DNA from 3 places in the Paenibacillus beijingensis genome. Region 2 is predicted to be linked to each of the others. Evidence: riboswitches for the same ligand, from Rfam matches in the RefSeq annotation. Region 2 holds a riboswitch; each other region holds the start of a gene.

Evidence for each region. Region 2 has a riboswitch for cyclic di-AMP ahead of VN24_RS04030 (APC family permease). Riboswitches for the same ligand answer to the same signal wherever they lie in the genome.
Region 1: it holds a riboswitch for cyclic di-AMP, as region 2 does, so the genes downstream of both, VN24_RS10820 (C40 family peptidase) here and VN24_RS04030 (APC family permease) in region 2, are expected to answer to the same signal.
Region 3: it holds a riboswitch for cyclic di-AMP, as region 2 does, so the genes downstream of both, VN24_RS10335 (resuscitation-promoting factor) here and VN24_RS04030 (APC family permease) in region 2, are expected to answer to the same signal.

Annotation. Positions count from the first base shown of each region.
Region 1 covers NZ_CP011058.1:2,399,382-2,401,651, reverse strand. The annotation lists cyclic di-AMP (ydaO/yuaA leader) riboswitch at 499-745, shown strand; gene VN24_RS10820 (C40 family peptidase) at 751-1,251, shown strand; gene VN24_RS10815 (exodeoxyribonuclease III) at 1,542-2,270, shown strand, end outside.
Region 2 covers NZ_CP011058.1:851,515-853,784, forward strand. The annotation lists gene VN24_RS04025 (phosphodiester glycosidase family protein) at 1-735, shown strand, start outside; cyclic di-AMP (ydaO/yuaA leader) riboswitch at 1,031-1,188, shown strand; gene VN24_RS04030 (APC family permease) at 1,332-2,270, shown strand, end outside.
Region 3 covers NZ_CP011058.1:2,300,565-2,302,834, forward strand. The annotation lists gene VN24_RS10325 (TatD family hydrolase) at 1-541, shown strand, start outside; cyclic di-AMP (ydaO/yuaA leader) riboswitch at 724-948, shown strand; gene VN24_RS10335 (resuscitation-promoting factor) at 1,192-2,270, shown strand, end outside.

The sequences.
Region 1 (2,270 bases), 1.5 Mb from region 2:
CTCCCATCGCGCGGTGTGGCGTCGCATGACGTCGCCTTGCAAAGCATCGTACCAAACGCAGCCTCGCGGGAGCCGTCCTTTTCGCCTGAATATCGCTAGCGTGTCCAGTTCGATCTGTTTACGACGGGACGTTTCGGGTTAAATGCGGCAAAGGCGCAGGCCCAGCCGGGCCGCTGCGAGGAACGCTCCGGATGCTGGAGAGAATGCGCGTAAGACTGCTGACCATGATGGAAAATGTCCTCTATACCGTCTGATGGAAGCGCCGCTGGTGGCGCTTTTTTTCGTGAGCAAAGACCTACAAGTATTCAGCGTTGCAGCGTCCGTAATCTGACAATCTTCAACATCTTTAACGATGCTCAAAAACCGGTAAAAACGGCTGGAAGTGAGTATTCATCATGCTGATAGCGCTTACCTCACCCATGCGAATCATTAGAATTATTAGAATTTAACGTCGAAGGAAGGAGATTATTGAAAAAAAAAGAATAGGTAGCGAGTACATAAAACAAACTGCCGAATTCCCGTGTACATGGAAACGGGGGAACCACTTTGGGTGAATTGATTTCGACGTCCCGCCAAGCAAGAAGTAATCGTCCTCGCACCGCTTGCCAGCCATCTCTGGTACCGCGGCCCGGGTCCTTACAACCACAAGGACGACCACGCCAGCTGCAGCATGACGCCTGAGAAGTCATAGGGTGCCTTCAACCGAACCCCACAGCTAACCTCGTAGGCTTTTGGAAGGAGCTTTACGCTTTGAAGAAAGTATCAGCGCTATTGATCGGATTTGCCCTTCTGCTCACCTTCCAGGTCGGCAGCGTGTTTGCAGACTCCAAGATGGACGGCGTCATCAGCGATGTAATCGGCACACCCTACAAAATGGCTGGTACCAGCACTAGAGGATTTGACTGCTCGGGCTTCACATCTTACGTATTTAATCAATTCAAAGTTTCCCTTCCGCACTCCTCGATCGCGCAAGCCCGGATGGGGAAGAAAGTCGCGAAGGACGATCTGATTGCAGGCGATCTCGTATTTTTTAATACGAGCGGCAGGGGCATTTCCCATGTCGGCATCTATGTCGGCGACGGCAAAATGGCCCATGCTTCCTCCAGCAAAGGCGTTACGATCAGCTCGATCAGCGATTCGTATTACACGAAACGTTATGTAACGGCGCGCCGCATTATGAGTACGGATACGTACGAAAAATATGCGGACGATCCTTCCGACGAAGTGGACGGAGGACCGGACGTCGATTAACTTACCGCTAGCTGCAACGGTTCGTGAGCATTCAAGCCGCATGAGTTTGTCCTTTGGGACAAGCGCTTGCGGCTTGAATGCTTTTTTGGCCGGCCTTTTTCGCCACAACTTCGTGAACCCTTTCTTTGCGCGTCATGAACGCTTGAGCGTGTTCATCGGTCTCTCTGTACAAAAGTATAAACTACTTTCCAGAATAAGATGACCATCCGGAGGAGGAAAACGAACTGGACTTTAGTCGGGCAAACGCGGATTCCATCAACTAAATACGAATTGCAAGGAGACAGACGAGGATGAAATTGGTGTCGTGGAACGTCAATGGTTTAAGGGCATGCGTCAAAAAAGGCTTTTACGATTACTTTAACGAAACGGATGCGGACATTTTTTGCGTTCAGGAGATCAAGCTGCAGGAAGGGCAAATAGGTATGGAGCACGGGGAGGAATATGCCTCGTATTGGAATTACGCGCTGAAGAAGGGGTATTCGGGAACCGCCGTTTTTACGAAAATCAAACCGCTTTCGGTGCGTTACGGCATCGAAGAGGATCACGAACCGGAAGGGCGCATCATTACGATGGAATTCGATTCCTTTTATCTCGTGAACGTTTATACTCCGAACGCGAAACGCGATCTGTCCAGGCTTGCGTACAGACTCGAATGGGAAGAGCGTTTTCGCGCCTACGTCGGGCAATTGGACGCCGACAAGCCGGTTATTATTTGCGGCGATTTGAATGTGGCCCATCAGGAGATTGATATCAAGAATGCGAAGTCCAATCACGGCAACTCCGGATTCACGCCCGAAGAGCGGGACAAAATGACGCGGCTGCTGGATGCCGGATTTATCGATACGTTCCGCTATTTTTACCCGGACCGGACCGACGCCTACAGCTGGTGGTCGAATATGCCGAAAGTGAGAGAACGCAACGTAGGCTGGCGAATCGATTATTTTCTCGCATCCTCGAGACTTGCGCCTTTCCTGGTCGATGCAAAAATCGACTCCCATATATTCGGCAGCGACCACTGC
Region 2 (2,270 bases):
AAGCTTGGCGCGCCGGCCCGTTCCATCCAGTCGGACAAGCTGACGGCGCAGCTTTACGTTGTGCGGGCGCAGAATTTTTCGGGATATGCTCTGAAAGTGAGGCTGAAGAGCGACAAGGCGATGAAGCTCGCGCTTGGCAAAGACAAGTTTGGCGGCGCGGAAACGACGCTGGCTGCGGCAAGCCGCTACGGCGCGGTCGCCGGCGTCAATGCCGGCGGCTTCGCCGACGGGAGAGGCGGGCGTTACCCGCTCAGCACAACCGTTCTCGACGGCCGGTACGTTGGCGGCTTCGAGCCTACCTATGCGGATTTGTTTTTTGTCGGATTAAACGATGACCGGAAGCTGATCGGAGGCCAATATTCCAGCAAATCCGAGCTCGACCGCGAAAACCCGCAGTTCGGCGTTTCGTTCGTGCCGGTTCTGCTCAAGAACGGCCGGATGACACCTATTCCGGAAAAGTGGCAAACGAGCCCGTACCGCGCCCCCCGCACCGTTATGGCCAACTACAAGGACGACCAGCTGCTGTTTCTCGTCGTGGACGGCCGCAACGAGAACGGCAGCTCCGGCGCGACGCTGGCCGAAATGCAAATTCTGGCGTCGCGGCTCGGCGCGGTGGACGCCTATAACCTCGACGGCGGCGGATCGTCGTCGCTCATCTTTGACGGCCGGGTCGTCAATCACCCGTCCGACGGCCGGCTGCGCCCGCTTGCGACGAACTTTTTGTTTTTCAAGTGAGATGGCAAACGGCTGTTCAGGGAATGGCCCGTTCAGCAAGGACGTCCCGCCTCTTCGAACGAAGGCATAAGAAGCTTCTGTTCGATGGGCGGGTAAAGTTTCCAACAGATTTGTCACACGCTTCGCTGTTAAGGCGCTTATCGAACGGCAGCGCAGCGTAATGCCGCTTAAGCCACGGATAATTAGAGATTTAGGTGCGTTTCCCGATTCCCGTATGGAATAAAACGGATTTTTATTGATTTTCAATCGAAAATGAAGCTTTACTTGATGTTCCGGAAGGAATATGATCGTTTCATTGAAACAATCGCTGAATTTTCCAATAACGGGAAAACGGGGGAACCAACTGCGGTGAAGATTTTTCATCGCTTGGGGTGAATCGGCACACAATGCCGTAGGGCGATCTAGACGCCCGAATCCGTCAGCTAACCTCGTAAGCGTCTTTAGAGAGGGTGAAACGGCCATGGTCGGATTTTGACCACAGGGGAAACCTCTGTGGTTTTTTGTGTGCAGAAAACCACAGAATGGAGATATTATGGGCAGGCGTGTTCGCTTGCTCACTATGATTTTCACGTATTGGCAACTGAGTATCCATCGGTATGAATTCAGAATCGGCGGTGACAATTAATTTGGCTTCCTTAAAGAGACTTTTAATCGGACGACCTTTAAAATCGACGGAATTAGGCGAGCAAAAATTGACCAAGACGAAGGCCCTTGCCATCCTCTCTTCGGATGCTTTGTCCTCCGTTGCTTATGGTCCGGAACAAATCTTGTTAGTTTTAATGACGATCGGCATGGCTGCATTTTGGTATTCCATCCCGATTGGCATTGGCGTATTGATTTTGCTGCTAGCCCTTATTTTATCTTACCGGCAAATTATATTTGCTTATCCTCACGGCGGGGGAGCTTATGTCGTATCGAAGGAAAATTTGGGCTTGTTTCCCGGCTTGGTAGCCGGCGGTTCATTATTAGTGGATTATATTTTGACCGTAGCCGTAAGCGTTTCGGCGGGCACAGATGCGATCACCTCCGCTTTTCCAAGTTTACATGAACATACGGTTATCATTGCCGTAGCCTTTGTCGTATTTATCACGATTCTTAACTTAAGGGGGGTAACGGAATCCGCCTCCATTCTAGCCTATCCGGTGTATCTATTTGTTTTGGCGTTATTCATCTTGATCGGAGTCGGCCTCTACAATGTCGTTACCGGTAAACTTTCACCGGATTTGCATGCACCTGTCGGTACGCCGATTGCCGGAATCAGCTTGTTTTTGCTGCTTAGAGCGTTTGCCTCAGGGAGCTCCGCTTTAACCGGTGTCGAGGCCATTTCGAATGCGATACCGAACTTTAAAGATCCGGCTCCGAATAATGCGGTTAAAACATTGATGGCCATGGGTACTTTACTCGCTGTTTTGTTTTCAGGCATTGTTTATTTGGTTTACTACTACGGGATTGCCCCGGGACCGGAAGTTACCGTTCTCTCCCAGCTCGCAGAGCAGGTTTTCGGCCGGAACTTGATGTATTTCTTCGTTCAAGGA
Region 3 (2,270 bases), 1.4 Mb from region 2:
ATGGATCGAGGAGCTGACCGCTCACCCGAAAGTGGTTGCAGTCGGGGAAATCGGGCTCGATTACCATTGGGACACGTCCCCCAAAGACGTCCAACAGCGGGTATTCCGCGAACAAATCCGGCTTGCCCGCAAAGTGGGCAAACCGATCGTCATTCATAACCGCGACGCTCATGAGGATGTCGTCCGTATATTGCGGGAAGAAAAAGCGGAGGAAGTCGGAGGCGTGATGCACTGCTTCTCCGGCAGCTGGGAGACTGCGCGCAAATGCCTTGATATGAACTTCTATATTTCGTTCGGCGGACCGGTCACGTTCAAAAATGCGAGAGTGCCGAAAGAGGTGCTGGCCAAGGTGCCGCTTGACCGTCTGTTGATCGAAACGGACTCCCCGTATCTTGCTCCCGATCCGTATCGCGGGAAACGAAATGAGTCTGCATATGTCACCCTCGTGGCGCAGGCTGCAGCGGAAATAACAGGAAAAAGTAAGGAAGAAATTACAATTTTAACTACTGAAAATGCTACAAATTGTTTCCGCTTGAAATGAAAACCGGTGAAATTCGAAGAGAAAATTACCTTTAAGTCGTTAAAACTGATTTTCCTTGCGAAAACTGCTCTGAAATTCCGCATTTTTCTTTAAATTTGCCTTAAATCGTCTTTAATCTGTTCTTTACAATGGGTGCATGAAGAATGTATGATTCATTTCAGAGCTTTGAATATTGTATTGGATTTCCAATTTCGCTTAATCTCCCGGCAGGGAGAGCGGGGGAACCAAACGATGGTTCGCACTTGATTGTTTGCATCGTACATAGAGATGCGAAAGGCAAGGGCCGTGTCGGTAAATTCCTTGGGGTGAATTGCAAGTGTTGCCACGAGCAGGGCAATGACTTGCATAGGGCAGCTCTCTTAGCCCGAACCCGGCAGCTAACCTCGCAAGCGCATAAAAGAGAGATCAACCTCGTGCATCCACTTTCCTAGTTTTGGCGTGACTAACCCGGGAAGCCACGAAACAGATCCTCTGTCGACGGCTTCTTTTTGTTTGAATATTGGCTAAACCGTCGACATAGGGTTAACGTAGGAGGTGGGAGAGGTTGATAAATGGAGCGTGTTTGCTCACACGCCAATAACCCAATAGTTACCGTCCTAATTAATCATGCGTAACACTAGGCGGCGGGACTATGAAGGAGGACCGAAGAAGTGGGCGCAATTCCGTTAAAGGACACCCATGTAAAGCGATCATCCAGCATGTCTTTCGCAAGGCGATGGAAGCATGAAAACCTGCGTTTGATTTTACTTAGTGGAATCATCTCAATCGCGATGATATTCATGTTATTGGTGTTGTTGTACGGATCGTCTGAGAAGCACGTATCCGTCGTGTTGAATGGACAAGAAACCGTTGTGAGCACGAAGCAAGGAGTCCTGCAACGCCTACTGGATGAACAAGCTATTACGGTCGGACCGCACGATAAAGTTTCCGTTCCTTTGGACTCGAAGATCAGCGATGGAGACAAGATCATTATCGAGCTGGCGATTCCGATTACCGTAAAGGCTGATGGCAAGACATCAACAGTATATACGACAGAGAAAACCGTGGAGTCAGCGATCGGGGAGTTAAATATTACACTTCGCGATCTCGACAAAATTACGCCTTCGCTCGGAACTGTACTGAAACCGAATACAACGGTGAAAGTGGTGCGGGTCGACAAGAAGATTTCGCACACTGAGCATGAAATTCCGTTTAAAGTTGTGAAGACAACAGATGCAACGATGGAAAAGGGTAAATCGAAGATGATAACGGCCGGAAAGAACGGTCATATCGTCAAAAGTTTTGAGCATATTTTTGAAGACGGGGTTCTCGTTTCCACAACCCTGGTCACCAAAGTCGTTGAAAAATCGGTCGTCAACAAAGTTGTGGCGGTCGGTACGAAGAAAAAGCCTCAAGTATCGGTTCTAAGCGCATCCCCGGAATTTGGCTCCATTACAGCTAAAGGGTTCAAAGCACGCAAAACGCTGAACAATGTGACGTTAACCGCCTATACGGCAGGAGTGGCGTCCACAGGAAAAAGCGCAAGCCATCCCCAATACGGCATTACCGCCTCCGGCGCCAAAGTCAAGGAAGGAAGGACGATCGCGGTTGATCCCGACGTTATTCCGCTCGGCTGGTGGGTTTACATTGAAGGCATCGGCTTCCGGCGCGCCGAAGATACCGGCAGCGCGATCAACGGCAATAAAATCGACGTCTATTACGAGAGCGAATCGTACGCGAACAAGTTCGG